One region of the Hydrogenophaga sp. T2 genome, then DNA from elsewhere that is predicted to be linked to it. Evidence: riboswitches for the same ligand, from Rfam matches in the RefSeq annotation. Region 1 holds a riboswitch; the other holds the start of a gene.
The links. Region 1 has a riboswitch for glycine ahead of gcvT (glycine cleavage system aminomethyltransferase GcvT). Riboswitches for the same ligand answer to the same signal wherever they lie in the genome.
Positions count from the first base shown of each region.

Region 2: it holds a riboswitch for glycine, as region 1 does, so the genes downstream of both, WDZ95_RS04235 (D-amino acid dehydrogenase) here and gcvT (glycine cleavage system aminomethyltransferase GcvT) in region 1, are expected to answer to the same signal.

Region 1 is NZ_JBBHZJ010000004.1:491,326-498,422, reverse strand. Features, by position in the region: gene gcvP (aminomethyl-transferring glycine dehydrogenase) at 1-279, opposite strand, end outside; gene gcvH (glycine cleavage system protein GcvH) at 308-679, opposite strand; gene gcvT (glycine cleavage system aminomethyltransferase GcvT) at 711-1,835, opposite strand; glycine riboswitch at 1,890-1,993, opposite strand; glycine riboswitch at 2,007-2,102, opposite strand; gene WDZ95_RS12610 (hypothetical protein) at 2,137-2,643, opposite strand; gene WDZ95_RS12605 (FAD-dependent oxidoreductase) at 2,787-4,472, opposite strand; gene WDZ95_RS12600 (SDR family oxidoreductase) at 4,609-5,391, shown strand; gene WDZ95_RS12595 (EamA family transporter) at 5,392-6,333, shown strand; gene WDZ95_RS12590 (acyl-CoA thioesterase) at 6,330-6,752, shown strand; gene WDZ95_RS12585 (IclR family transcriptional regulator) at 6,762-7,097, opposite strand, start outside.
Region 2 is NZ_JBBHZJ010000002.1:138,033-145,129, forward strand. Features, by position in the region: gene WDZ95_RS04225 (Bug family tripartite tricarboxylate transporter substrate binding protein) at 120-1,118, shown strand; gene WDZ95_RS04230 (M20 aminoacylase family protein) at 1,118-2,323, shown strand; glycine riboswitch at 2,435-2,547, shown strand; gene WDZ95_RS04235 (D-amino acid dehydrogenase) at 2,603-3,874, shown strand; gene WDZ95_RS04240 (WbqC family protein) at 3,903-4,607, shown strand; gene WDZ95_RS04245 (class I SAM-dependent methyltransferase) at 4,594-5,217, shown strand; gene WDZ95_RS04250 (formyltransferase family protein) at 5,214-6,017, shown strand; gene WDZ95_RS04255 (glycosyltransferase family 2 protein) at 6,111-7,097, shown strand, end outside.

The DNA.
Region 1 (7,097 bases):
GTAGCCCTGGCCGATGAAGCTCTTGAGCAGCTTGTTCTGCTGCGCAATGGCCTTGAGCTCCGCCAGCGCCGCGGCCTCGGTCACGGGCGCGGGCAGCTTCATGCCCTGGCTGCGCGCGATGCTGCGCGGCACGATGCTGTCGATCAGCGCGCGGCGCGAGGCCTCGCCGATCACCGACAGCATGTGGGCCTCGTCGGCCTCGGTGAGGCCGATGTGGCGGGCGACGAACTCGCTGGCGTTCTCGAGTTCACCCAGGGGTTTGACGGCGGGCATGAGCATGGCTCGGGCTTTCAGGCAGGGGCGGTGGTCAGTTGTTCGCGGCGAAGGCGTCGTAGGCGGTCTTGTCGAGCAGCGCGTCCACCTGCGAGGCGTCGCTGAGCTGCACCTTGAAGAACCAGCCGGCGCCCAGCGGGTCGCTGTTGGCGAGCGCCGGGTCGGCGCGCAGGGCTTCGTTGACCTCGGTGACGGTACCGCTCACGGGCATGTAGACGTCGGCCGCGGCCTTCACCGACTCGACCACGCCGGCCACGTCTTTCTGGGCAAAGGCCTTGCCCACCTCGGGCAGTTCGACGAAGACCACGTCGCCGAGCGCGTCCTGCGCGTGGTGGGTGATGCCGACCGTGGCGACGTTGCCGTCCACGGTGATCCATTCATGGTCTTCGGTGTACTTGGTGGTCATGAGGAAAGCTCCTGGGGGATGAGGGGAAGGATCAGCCGCGGTGGTAGCGGTTGGGCACGAAGGGCATGGGCGCCACCACCATGGGCACGGCCTTGCCGCGCACCAGCGCGTTCACGCGGGTGCCGGGGGCGGCGAACGCCGGCGGCAGGTAGCCCATGGCGATGGGCTGGTTGATGGTAGGGCCGAGCAGGCCGCTGGTGACTTCGCCCAGTCGCTCGCCCGCTTCGCTCTGCAGTTCGGTGTGCTCGCGCACCGGCACGCGCTCCTGCGCGATCAGGCCCACGCGCACGCGCTCGGGCGGGGCGGTGCCGTCGAGCTGGGCGAGCACGCGCGCAGCGCCCGGGAAGCCGCCCGCGCGCGCGCCGCCGCTGCGGCGCACCTTCTGCATGGCCCAATTCAGGCCGGCTTCCACGGGCGTGGTGGTGGTGTCGATGTCGTTGCCATAGAGGCACAGGCCGGCTTCGAGGCGCAGCGAGTTGCGCGCGCCCAGGCCGATGGGCTGCACCTCGGGCTGCGCGAGCAGCGCGCGCGCGAAGGCCTCGGTGTCGGCCGCGGCCAGCGAGAGCTCGAAGCCGTCTTCGCCGGTGTAGCCGCTGCGCGTGACGAACAGCGGCCGGCCCTGCCATTCGAAGGCCGCGCCGGTCATGAACACCAGCTTTTCCACGCCGGGCAGCAGGCGCTGCAGCGCGGTCACGGCCTGCGGGCCCTGCAGCGCGAGCAGGCCGCGGTCGAATTGGGGTTCGATGGTGCAGCGCTGGCCGATGCGCTGCTGCATGTGCGCGAGGTCGCCGTGCTTGCAGGCGCCGTTGACGATCACGAACAGGTGGTCCTCGCGGTTCACGAACATCAGGTCGTCGACGATGGTGCCCTCGTCGGTGAGCAGCAGGCCGTAGCGCTGCTTGCCCGGCGCCAGGCCGATCACGTCGACCGGCATCAGGCTTTCGAAGGCGGCCGCGGCCTCGGGGCCCGACAGGCGCAGCTGGCCCATGTGCGACACGTCGAACAGGCCGGCGGCGTTGCGCGTGTGCTGGTGCTCTGCCATGAGGCCCGCGGGGTACTGCACCGGCATGCTGTAGCCCGCGAAGGGCACCATGCGCGCACCGAGTTCGAGGTGCAGTGCGTGCAGCGGGGTCTGGAGAAGTTCGGTGGAGGACAAGGCGGACTCGCTGGCAGGGCAGGCCCCTCGCGGGGCGAAACACGGCGTGCCGTGTGCTGCCCCGCTGTCCGCTTTACCTGAGAGATTCACGCGGGCGATGCCGCGCTTGCTCCTTCGGTGGGCCGCATCGTGTGGGGCCTCTCTCCAGGGGGGATCGCCTGCCTTGCGGCGGGCGTTTGCCAGTCCTTTTGCCTGAGCGTTCGGGGCCGTTGCGGCCTCCTGCGCCTTCGGCGGCTCCACGCGGGAGCTCTCTCCTGAGCAACGCCGCGGATTCTAGTGCAGTCGACGCGGGTGGCGTTGCTCAGACCCCGAGCGGGGCCGATTCCGGCAGCAGTTTGGCCAGCCGCGCGCTGACCGCCAGCGCCCGCTCGCGGCCTGCGACGCGCTCGATCTCGGCCAGCATCTCGCGGCCCACGGCGACCATGCTCGGGGCGTCGCGCGCTTCACGGAGTGCGTCGCGCAGGCGCTCGGCCATCTGCCGGTCGCGCGGCGCGAACATGCGGTCCGAGAGATCGAACAGGAACATGCGCGCGCTGGCCAGCGAGCGCGGGCCGCTGAAATCGTCGACCGAGCCCTGCACCGCGAGGCCCGGTGACGGGGCCGGGGCGGGCGGCGGGCGGTCGTCCAGCAGGTAGCCGCCCGCGATCAGCGATTCGACGATGGCCTTGCCGTCGCCGTGGAAGAGGGCATGCAGCGAGGCGGTGGATTTGCGGCCGTCGGCCACGAGCAGGATCGCGCGCTCGCGCTGGCCCAGGGTGCGCTGGCCGGGTTGCAGCTCGGCCCGGCCCTTGTCGGTCTTGTTGAGCATGGGTGTGGCAGGGAGTGCTACGGATGACGCAGCACTCTGCGCAGGCCGCATGACGTTCGCGTGTCATGCGGGCGCAAAAAAGCCGCCCGCAGGCGGCTTTCGCGGAGGGATGTGAACGAACGCACATCCCGCGCCGCGGCGCGTCACATCCCCGCGTAGTTCGGCCCGCCCCCGCCCTCGGGCGTGACCCACACGATGTTCTGCGTCGGGTCCTTGATGTCGCAGGTCTTGCAGTGCACGCAGTTCTGCGCGTTGATCTGCAGCCGGTCGGCGCCGTCCTCGGTCTTGACGTACTCGTACACGCCCGCGGGGCAGTAGCGGCTCTCGGGGCCCGCGTACTTGGCGAGGTTGATCTTCACCGGCACGCCCGCGTCCTTGAGCGTGAGGTGGGCGGGCTGCTGTTCTTCGTGGTTGGTGTTGCTCACGAACACGCTGCTCAGGCGGTCGAAGGTGAGCTTGCCGTCGGGCTTGGGGTAGGCGATCTTTTCGCACTCGGCCGCGGGTTTGAGGTACAGGTGGTCGGCCTTCTCGCGGTGCAGCGACCACGGCGGGCTCTTGAAGCCCAGGCGCGGCAGCAGCCAGTGCTCGATGCCCACCATGAGGCCGCCGATGAGGTTGCCGTACTTGAACCAGCTCTTGAAGTTGCGCGAGCTCTCGAGCTCTTCGCGCAGCCAGCTCCGGTCGAAGGCCGCGGGGTAGGCGGCCAGTTCGTCGTGCTGGCGGCCGGCCTGCACGGCCTCGAAGGCGGCTTCGGCGCAGAGCATGCCGCTCTTGATCGCCGCGTGGCTGCCCTTGATGCGTGCGCCGTTGAGGTAGCCCGCGTCGCAGCCCACCAGCGCGCCACCCGGGAACACCGACTTGGGCAGGCTCATGAGGCCGCCCGTGGTGATGGCGCGCGCGCCGTAGCTCAGGCGCTTGCCGCCTTCGAGGAACTGGCGGATGCGCGGGTGCGTCTTCCAGCGCTGCATTTCCTCGAACGGGCTCAGCCAGGGGTTGCTGTAGTTCAGGCCGGTCACCAGGCCCAGCGTGACCTTGTTGTCCTCGAGGTGGTAGAGGAAGCCACCGCCGTAGGTGTCGTTCTTCATGGGCCAGCCCGCGGTGTGCACCACCAGGCCGGGCTTGTGCTTGGCCGGGTCGATCTCCCAGAGCTCCTTCACGCCGATGGCATAGGCCTGCGGGTCCTTGCCTTCGTCGAGGTGGAACTTGGCGATCAGCTGCTTGCCCAGGTGGCCGCGCGCGCCCTCGGCGAACACGGTGTACTTCGCGTGCAGCTCCATGCCGAGCTGGAAGTTCTCGTTGGGCTGGCCGTCCTTGCCCACGCCCAGGTTGCCGGTGGCCACGCCCTTGACCGAGCCGTCTTCGTTGTAGAGCACTTCGGCGGCCGCGAAGCCGGGGAAGATCTCCACGCCCAGGGCCTCGGCCTGCTGGCCCAGCCAGCGCACCACGTTGCCCAGGCTGATCACGTAGTTGCCGTCGTTGTGGAAGTTGTTCGGGATCAGGAATTTCGGGGTGTCGAAGGCGCCCGTCTCGGTGAGCCAGAGCAGCTGGTCGTCGCTCACGGGCTGGTTCAGCGGCGCGCCATCGGCCTTCCAGTTGGGCAGCAGCTCGGTGAGGGCCCGGGGATCCATCACGGCGCCCGAGAGGATGTGCGCGCCGGGCTCGGAGCCCTTCTCGAGCACGCAGACGTTGACCTCGGCGCCCTTCTCGGCAGCCAGTTGTTTCAGCCGGATCGCGGTGGACAGGCCGGCCGGGCCGCCGCCGACGATCACCACGTCGTATTCCATGGCTTCGCGGGGGCCGTACTGGGCCAGGATCTCGTCTTGCGTCATGGGGTCTCGCTCATAATGGTTGGCACACCCCCCGGATGCCCGCCTTTGCGGCGGCGTTCGTGTGTCCGGGGAGCGCGCATTTTATGCGGCGATGCAATAAATCGAACGGTCGTTCGCATTCCAGAGAGACCTCCCCATGGCGTACACCCTCGACCTGTCCGGCCGCGTGGCCCTGATCACCGGCGCGTCCAGCGGCCTGGGCGCCCAGTTCGCCAAGACGCTGGCGCGCGCCGGCGCGGCCGTGGTGCTGGCCAGCCGCCGCACCGACCGCCTCATGAACCTGCGCGCGCACATCGAGGCCGAGGGCGGCGCGGCGCACGTGGTGGCGCTCGACGTGACCGACCTGGCCTCGATCCGAGCCGCGGTGGCGCACGCCGAGACCGAGGTCGGCCCGATCGACATCCTCATCAACAACTCGGGCGTGAGCACCACGCAGCGCCTGCAGGACGTGGCCGAGGCCGATTACGACTTCGTCTTCGACACCAACACCAAGGGCGCCTTCTTCGTGGCGCAAGAGGTGGGCAAGCGCATGATCGCGCGCGCCAAGGGCGCGGCCCCGGGCAGCTTCGTGGGCGGGCGCATCGTGAACGTCGCGTCCATGGCCGGGCTCAAGGTGCTGCCGCAGATCGGCGTGTACTGCATGAGCAAGGCCGCCGTGGTCCACATGACCAAGGCCATGGCGGTGGAGTGGGGCCGCTTCGGCATCAACGTGAACGCCATCTGCCCGGGCTACATCGATACCGAGATCAACCACGCGCACTGGCAGACCGAGCAGGGCCGCAAGCTGGTGGACATGCTGCCGCGCAAGCGCGTGGGCCAGCCGGCCGACCTCGACGCGCTGCTGGTGATGCTGTGCGCGAACGAAAGCCATTTCGTGAACGGTGCGGTGATCGCGGCCGACGACGGCTTCGGGGTCTGAATGACCGCGCTGGTGGTGCAGCGGCCGGGCGGCCTGCCGCCCGGCATGGTGACGGGTCTGGCCGCGGGCCTGGGCGCGGGCGCCTTCTGGGGTTCGGCCTTCATCGCGCCCGTGATCGTGCCCGAGTTCGGTTCGGTCGACGTCACCGTGGGCCGCTTCCTGGCCTGCGGGCTGCTCTCGCTCCTGCTGCTGCTCTGGGGCGCGCTGCGCGGTGAGGCGCGCTGGCCCACGGCGCCCCAGGCGCGCGCCGCGCTGGGCCTGAGCGTGCTGGGCTACACCGGCTACTACCTGCTGCTGGTGATCGCGATCCAGGCCGCGGGCGCGGCGCTGCCGGTGCTGATCATCGGCACCATCCCGGTGTGGATCATGCTGCTGGGCAAGCCGCAGGGCCTGCGCTGGCGCAGCCTGTTGCCGGGCCTGGTGCTCACGGCCGCGGGCATTGCGCTCATGGTGCGCGCCGACGCGCACGGTGCGGCGGGTGGCGGGGTGGGGTTGTGGCTGGGCGTGCTGTTCGCCGCGCTCGCCGCCGCCGCCTGGACCGCCTTCGGCCTGCTCAACGCGCGCTGGCTCACGCGCCACCCCGAGGTCAATTCCACCGTGTGGGCCAACTGGCTCGGGCTGGCCGCGGGCCTGGGTGCGCTGGCCATCTGGGCGGTGGCGGGCAGCCCGCTCGCCACGCTGCTGGCGCAGCCGCGCCTGGGCCTGTTCGTGGCCGTATGCGCGGTCACCGGCATCGGCTCGGCCTGGATCGCCTCGGTGCTCTGGAACATGGCGAGCCGGCGCCTGAGCGCCAGCCTCGCGGGCCAGCTCATCGTGAGCGAGACCGTGTTCGGCCTGCTCTACAACTTCGTCTGGAACGGGCAGTGGCCCGTGGCCCTGCAGTGGGCCGCGTGCGCGCTGTTCGTTGCCGGCATCCTCGCGTCCATCCGAGCCCACCGATGAAATTCGAACTGCCCGAGAAGAAGAAAGCCGTTCACACCATGCGCATCCCCATCCGCTGGGGCGACATGGACGCCATGGGCCACGTGAACAACACGGTGTACTTCCGCTACCTCGAAACCATCCGCATCGAGTGGATGCGCTCCATCGGCTGCCAGCCCGACCCGCAGGGCGAGGGGCCGGTGATCATCAACGCCTTCTGCACCTTCCACAAACAGCTCGAGTTCCCGGGCGAGGTGGTGGCGACCATGTTCGTGAGCGACGTGGGCCGAAGCAGCTTCGAGAGCTGGTGCACGCTCGAACGCGCCGACGTGCCGGGCGTGGTCTATGCGTCGGGCGGGGCGACCACGGTGTGGGTGGATTTCCCGAAACAGAAGTCGGCCCCCATTCCCGACAGCCTGCGCCAGCATCTGGTTGACTGAGGCGCCCCTTCAGGGGTGCCAGTTCGACAGCACCGGCGGCGTGTTGGCCGATCGGCTGCCCGCGAGCGCGTACGACAGCGCGTTGGCCGCGCGGATCACGTGCTGGGCGTGCTGGTCGAGCTTGCGTTTGGGCAGGCGCGAACTCGGGCCCGAGATGCACATCGAGCCCAGCAGCCGCCAGCCCAGGCCGAACACCGGCGCGGCCACGCTCGACACCTCGGGCTCTCGCTCGCCCAGCGAGAGGTGGTAGCCGCGCTGGCGGATGCCTTCGTAGGGCTCGCCGCGTTCGCCGCTGAAGGCCAGGATCACGCGGCCCGGCGCGCCCTTGTCGAGCGGCAGCCGCTC
Region 2 (7,097 bases), on a different contig from region 1:
CGAATGCGCTTCTTGAATCATTATCAAGAAAATAATGCATTGGACACATGGTAGGGCGCTGCCTAGCATGCCGCTCACCTGCTCATCGGACAGGCAACCCGCCCACACCCCCCACCGCCATGACCGCCTGCAAACGCACCTTCCTCCGCCGCACCGCGGCCGTTCTGGCCGGCCTCGCGCTGACCGGCGCCGCCCTCGCCCAGACCTTCCCCTCGCGCCCCGTGACGCTGCTCGTGCCCTACCCGGCCGGTGGTGTGTCCGACGTGATCGCGCGCACCCTGAGCGGCACGCTGGCCAGGCACCTGGGCCAGCCCGTGGTGGTGGAGAACCTGGGCGGCGCCAGCGGCGGCATCGCGGCGCAGAAGCTGCTCAACAGCCCGGCCGACGGCCATGTGATCTTCCAGGGCTCGCCCAACGAACTGGTGCTCGCGCCGCTCTCGGCCTCGGCGCTCAAGTACAAGAGCGAAGACTTCCGCCTGGTGCAGATGATCACTGTGAACCCGATGGCGGTGTTCGCGCGCAAGGACCTGCCCGCGAACAACGGCGACGAGTTGCTGGCCTTCGCCCGCAAGAGCGCGGCCGAGGGCCGGCCCCTGACCTTCGCCAGCGTGGGCCCGGGCTCCATGTACCACCTGCTCGGCGAGCACCTGGCCAAGCTCACCGGCATCGCCATGACCCACGTGCCCTACAAGGGCAGCGCGCCCGCGTTCCAGGACATCATGGGCAGCCAGGTCGACTTCTTCATCACGCCCTACGGCAAGGGGCAGATCGGCATGGTCAGCGAGGGCAAGCTCAAGGTGGTGGGCGTGCTCTCGGCCGAACCCCAGGACGCGTTCAGGAACGCCGCGCCGCTGAGCGCCTCGCCCGGGCTCAAGGGCTTCGTGTTCGACACCTGGTCGGGCTACTTCGTGCGCAAGGACACGCCCGAGCCCGTCGTGCAGGCGCTGCACAAGGCGCTCAGCGAGGTCGCCAACGACCCCGAGATCCGCGCCGCGCTCGAAGCCCAGGCCATGGTGGTTCCGCGCCCGCAGCCGCTCGCGGCCGTGGCCCGGGTGTACGCGGACAACACGGAGAAGTACCGCGCCATCGCCAAGTCCATCCACCTGCAGGCGCAGTGATGGCGGCCGTCGCAGAGGCCGGCGCGCCCTACCTCGCGCAGGCGATGTCGGCGCGCATCGGCGAGTTCATCCGCCTGCGCCGCGACATCCACGCCCACCCCGAGCTCGCGTTCCAGGAGCACCGCACCGCGGCCCTGGTGGCCGACAAGCTGCGCGCCTGGGGCTACACCGTGCACACCGGCATCGGCGGCACCGGTGTGGTGGGCGTGCTGCGGCGCGGCCAGGGCACACGCCGCCTGGGCATTCGCGCCGACATGGACGCGCTGCCCATCGCCGAAGCCCCGGGCCGCGAATGGGGCAGCCGGCGCGCGGGCCTGATGCACGCCTGCGGCCACGACGGCCACACCGCGACGCTGCTCGCGGCGGCGCGCTTCATCGCCGAAGACCTGGACTTCGACGGCACGCTGCACCTGATCTTCCAGCCCGCCGAAGAAGGTGCGGCGGGCGCGCAGGCCATGATGCGCGACGGCCTGTTCGAGCGCTTTCCCTGCGACGCGGTGTACGCGCTGCACAACATCCCCGGCATCGAGGCCGGCCACTTCCACTTCCGCACCGGGGCCAGCATGGCTTCGAGCGACAACGTCACCATCCGGCTGCAGGGCGTGGGCGGTCACGGCGCGATGCCGCAGACCACCGCCGACACCGTGGTGGCCGCGGCGGCCGTCGTCACCGCGCTGCAGACCGTGGTCTCGCGCAACGTGGACCCGCTGCACAGTGCGGTGGTCACGGTGGGCGCGCTGCACGCGGGCCAGGCCAACAACGTGATTCCCGAGGAGGCCACGCTCGAGCTCAGCGTGCGCGCGCTCGACCGCGAAGTGCGCGCGCTGCTGCGCGAGCGCATCACCGAACTGGTGCAGCTGCAGGCCGCGAGCTTCAAGGTGAAGGCCCTGATCGACTGGCGCGAGGGCTATCCCGTGCTCGTGAACACGCCCGCCGAAACCCGGCTCGCCGCCGGGTTGGCGCGCGAGCTGTTCGGCGCAGCGCGCGTGAACACCGAGGCCGCGCCGCTCACCGCGAGCGAAGACTTCGCCTTCATGCTCGAAGCCGTGCCCGGCTGCTACGTGTTCGTGGGCAACGGCGGCCCCGGCACGCCGGGCGCCTGCTCGGTGCACAACCCGGGCTACGACTTCAACGACGCGATCATCGAACCCGGCGCGCAACTGTGGACACGGTTGGTGGCCGATTACCTGAAGGCGTCTGGCTGATCTCACGCGCACCGCATTTCCCCGCACGGACCGGGAGAGCCCGCGCCCCCCGGCGCGGCGCCGAAGGAGCAACCGCCCCGGAAACTCTCAGGCCCCAGGACCGGCCCGTGCGCTCAACACTCTGAAGAGTTGCCGCGCTTCGTCAGCCGGCACACCGAAGGAGCAAGCCCCGCCGCGGCCCGCGCGCAGGGTGAATCTCTCAGGTACCGGACAGAGGGGGCGCAGACCGCGCGGTTGCGCGGTCTGCCCACATCCTCGTCCGACGCCTGGAGCGCATCCATGAAATCCTTTGCCGTCATCGGTGGTGGCATCACCGGCATCACCACCGCCTACGCCCTGGCCCGCCGCGGCTTCGCCGTCACGCTCTTCGAGCGGCACCGCTACGCCGCGATGGAGACCTCGTTCGCCAACGGCGGCCAGCTCTCGGCCTCGAACGCCGAGACCTGGACCCATCCCTCCACCCTGCTCAAGGGCCTCAAGTGGATGCTGCGCCAGGACGCACCGCTGCTCGTGAACCCGCGGCCGGGCTGGCACAAGCTGTCTTGGTTCGCGGAATTCATCGCCAGCATCCCGCGCTACGAGGCCAACACCATCGAGACCACGCGGCTGGCGATCGCCGCGCGCGCGCACCTGTTCGACTGGGCCGAGCGCGAGGGCATCGACTTCGACCACCGCCGCGAAGGCATCCTGCACATCTACCGCGACCGCCAGGGCTTCGAACACGCAGGCCGCGTGTCGCGCCTGCTCGCCGCAGGCGGCCTGCAGCGCCGCGCCGTGACGCCCGAGGAGATGCGCGCCATCGAGCCCACGCTGGCCGGCACCTACCACGGCGGCTACTACACCGAAAGCGATTCCACCGGCGACATCCACCGCTTCACGCAAGGCCTGGCCGCGGCCTGCGAGCGCCTGGGCGTGCGCACCGTGTACGGCCGCGAGGTGCGTTCGCTGCGCAGCGACGACCGCCGCGCCACGGTGACGCTGGCCGGCGAACACGGCCACGAGGAACACGCCTTCGACGCGCTCGTGGTCTGCGCGGGCGTGAACAGCCGCGCGCTCGCGGCGCAGCTCGGCGATCGCATCAACGTGTACCCGGTCAAGGGCTATTCGATCACGGTGAACCTCACCGACGAGGCCAGCCGCGCCGCCGCGCCCACGGTGAGCCTGCTCGACGACGAGACCAAACTCGTGACCAGCCGCCTCGGCCCCGACCGCTTCCGCGTGGCGGGCACGGCCGAGTTCAACGGCTTCAACCGCGACATCCGCGCCGACCGCATCCGCCCGCTGGTGGACTGGGTGCAGCAATGCTTCCCCGGCGTGAGCACGCGCCAGGTGGTGCCCTGGGCCGGCCTGCGGCCCATGATGCCGGACATGATGCCGCGCGTGGGCCGCGGCCGCCGCGCCAACGTGTTCTACAACACCGGCCACGGCCACCTGGGCTGGACGCTCAGCGCGGCCACGGCCGACCTGCTGGGCGAGCTCGTGAGCGGCAGCGCGCGCGCGGGCGGGCGGCCGCTGGCGCACCCGCTCGAGCCGGCGCGGCGCGCGGGCTGAGGCCACGCAGACCTGCAACAATGCGCCGGTGAAAAAGGTCGCCATCGTCCAGTCCAACTACATCCCCTGGAAGGGCTACTTCGACCTCATCGCCTCGGTCGACGAGTTCGTGCTGTACGACGACATGCAGTACACGCGGCGCGACTGGCGCAACCGCAACCGCATCAAGACACCGCAGGGCCCGCAGTGGCTCACGGTGCCGGTGCGGGCGAGCGGGCGCTACCACCAGGCCATCCGCGAGACCGAGATCGACGGCACCGAATGGGCCGCCGACCACTGGCGCGCGCTCACGCTCAACTACCGGCGCGCGCCGCACTTCGAGGCCATCGCGGCCTGGCTCGAGCCGATCTACCTCGGCGCGCCGCACACGCACCTGTCGGCGCTCAACCGGCAACTGATCGAGGCCGTGTGCGCCTACCTGGGCATCACCACCGTGCTGCGCAACTCGTGGGACTACACGCTGGCCGAGGGCAAGAGCGAGCGCCTGGCCGACCTGGTGCGCCAGGCCGGCGGCACCGACTACGTGTCGGGCCCGGCCGCGCGCGACTACCTCGACGAGGCCGTGTTCACCGAACGCGGCCTGCGCGTGCACTGGTTCGACTACGGCGGCTACCCCGCCTACCCCCAGCTCTGGGGCGATTTCGTGCACGAGCTCAGCGTGCTCGACCTGCTGTTCCACTGCGGGCCACAATCGGCCCGTCACATGAAGCACGTGCCCCATGACCGCTCCTGACCTGCTGGCCCCGCTGGCCGGCTACTACGCCGACAAGATCGCGCGCCACGGCCAGACGCCGCAGGGCGTGGACTGGAACGGCGAGCAGGGCCAGTGGCTGCGCTTCGAGCAGTTGCTGCGCGTGGCCGACGGCCTGGCTGCGCCTTCGATCAACGACCTGGGCTGCGGCTACGGCGCGCTGCTCGACTTCCTGGTGGCGCGCGGCCGTGAGGCCGACTACCTGGGCGTGGACGTGGCCGCGCCCATGGTGGCCGCGGCGCGCGAGCGCCACGCGGGCCGCGCGAACGCGCGCTTCATCGAGGCCGCGCGGCCCGACCGCGTGGCCGACGTGGGCCTGGCCAGCGGCATCTTCAGCGTGCGCCTGAACACGCCCGACGAGGCCTGGTTCGAGCACATCGTGGCCACGCTCGACGTGCTGCACGAAACCAGCCGCGCGGGCTTCGCCTTCAACTGCCTCACCAGCTATTCCGACGCCGACAAGATGCGGCCCGACCTTTACTACGCCGACCCCTGCCGCCTGTTCGACCTCTGCAAGCGCCGCTATTCGCGCCAGGTCGCGCTGCTGCACGACTACGGGCTGTGGGAGTTCACCCTCATCGTGCGCCAATGAAGCCCACCCCCCTCATTGCCTTCGTCGACCACGAAATTGGCCACCGCCTGCTGCAGCGGCTGATCGACGAGCACGCGCGGGGCGGCATTGCGCTGGTGGCCGTGGTGACCACGCAGGACAACGGCCAGCGCTGGTGGCCCGGCGTGGCCGGGCTGTGCAAGGCCGCGGGCCTGCCGCTGCACCGCTTCGGCCCCGGCCTGCAACCGCACGATCTGCCCGAGGCCGAGCTGCACCTGCTGCTGAGCTGGAAGCACCTGATGCCCGCGCCCTGGCTCGCGCGGCCGCGGCGCGGCACCCTCAACCTGCACTACAGCCTGCTGCCCGCGCACCGCGGCGCCTACCCGGTGAACTGGGCCCTGATCCAGGGCGACCGCCGCACCGGCGTGAGCCTGCACTGGGTGGACGAACGCGTGGACCACGGCCCCCTGCTGCTGCAGCGCGCCCTCGACATCGCGCCCGGCGACACCGCGCGCAGCCTGCAGCGCCGGCTCGACGACCTCGCCGCGAGCGCCTTCGACGAGCTGCTGCCCTGGCTGCGCGACCCGGCGCAGCCCGCGCCCACGGCCACGGCCGACGCGCCGGCCAGCTACCACAGCGCGGCCGATTTCGCGGCCGGCGCCGCACTCGACCCCGACAGCACCTGGCGCGCGGGCGACCTGATCAACCTGCTGCGCGGCCGCAGCTTCCTGCCCGACAGCCGCCTGCTGCACCTCACCGACCCGGCCACCGGCCGCCGCGTGTACCTGCGCCTCGAGCTCGAGGACGAGGCCGCACCGCCGCCCGCCGAACCGCCGAACTGACGGGTTTCCGCCCCGTTTCTCCGCGCCTGCGCCGCGGGGGCGCTGCCTACACTGCCTGCCAGTGCTTTGTCCACCCGTGGCACCCGGCAACCCATGGACCGCTCCCCCCTGCTCGTCTTCACCACCGGCCGCAACTGCGCGGCCTACGTGGAGGACAACATCCGCTCGATCGCGCGCCAGACGCTCGCGAACGCGCACGTGCTGTTCGTGGACGACGCCTCCGACGACGGCACCGACCGCATCGCCCAGGCCGCGCTGCAGCGCTGGCTGCCCGGGCGCCACCACTTCGTGCGCAACCCCGAACGCATGGGCAAGGCCCACAACGCCAGCGTGCACCTGCGCGCGCTCGCGCCCGGCTACGAGGCCGTGGCCGTGGTCGACGCCGACGACCTGCTGATCGACATCACCGTGCTCGAACAGCTCGTGCGCGCCTACCAGCAGGGCGAGGACGTGGTGTGGACCAACTACCTGAGCGACCAGGGCCGCTTCGGCGAGAACGGCCCGCTCAACCGCTACGTGCCGCCGCGCCAGCAGCCCTGGCTCAGCAGCCACCTCTTCAGCTTCCGCGCCGCGCTGCTCGCGCGCGTGCCGCACGGCCATTTCCAGTACCCCGACGGCCGCTGGCTCGACGCCGCCTGCGACCTGGCCATCGCCTACCCCATGCTCGACCAGACGCGGCGCTGGCGCTACCTGCCGGTGCGCGCCTACTGCTACACCGAGAGCAACCCGGGCTCGCACCACCGGCTCGCGGGCGAGGCGCAGAGCCTGTCGTCGCCCAGGCAGCGCGAATGCGCGCGCATCGTGCTCGCCAAGCGGCCGCTGCCGCGCATCGACGAGCCCGAGGCCGACGGCCTGCACGCCACGCCCGCGGTCCCCGCGCCGGCCGAGGCCGCCGCCTCGCCCTGGACCGCCGCGCGCCTGGCGCTGGCCGTGCCCGCGCTGCTGCGCGAACTGCCGGCCAGCACGCTGGAGGCGCTCGACCCCGAACTGCTCTGGGACTGGTGGCAGTGGCTGGACACGCACCGCGGCGCGCGTGTGCTCGCGCTGGGCGACGACGCCCACACGCAGGCGCTGGCGCTG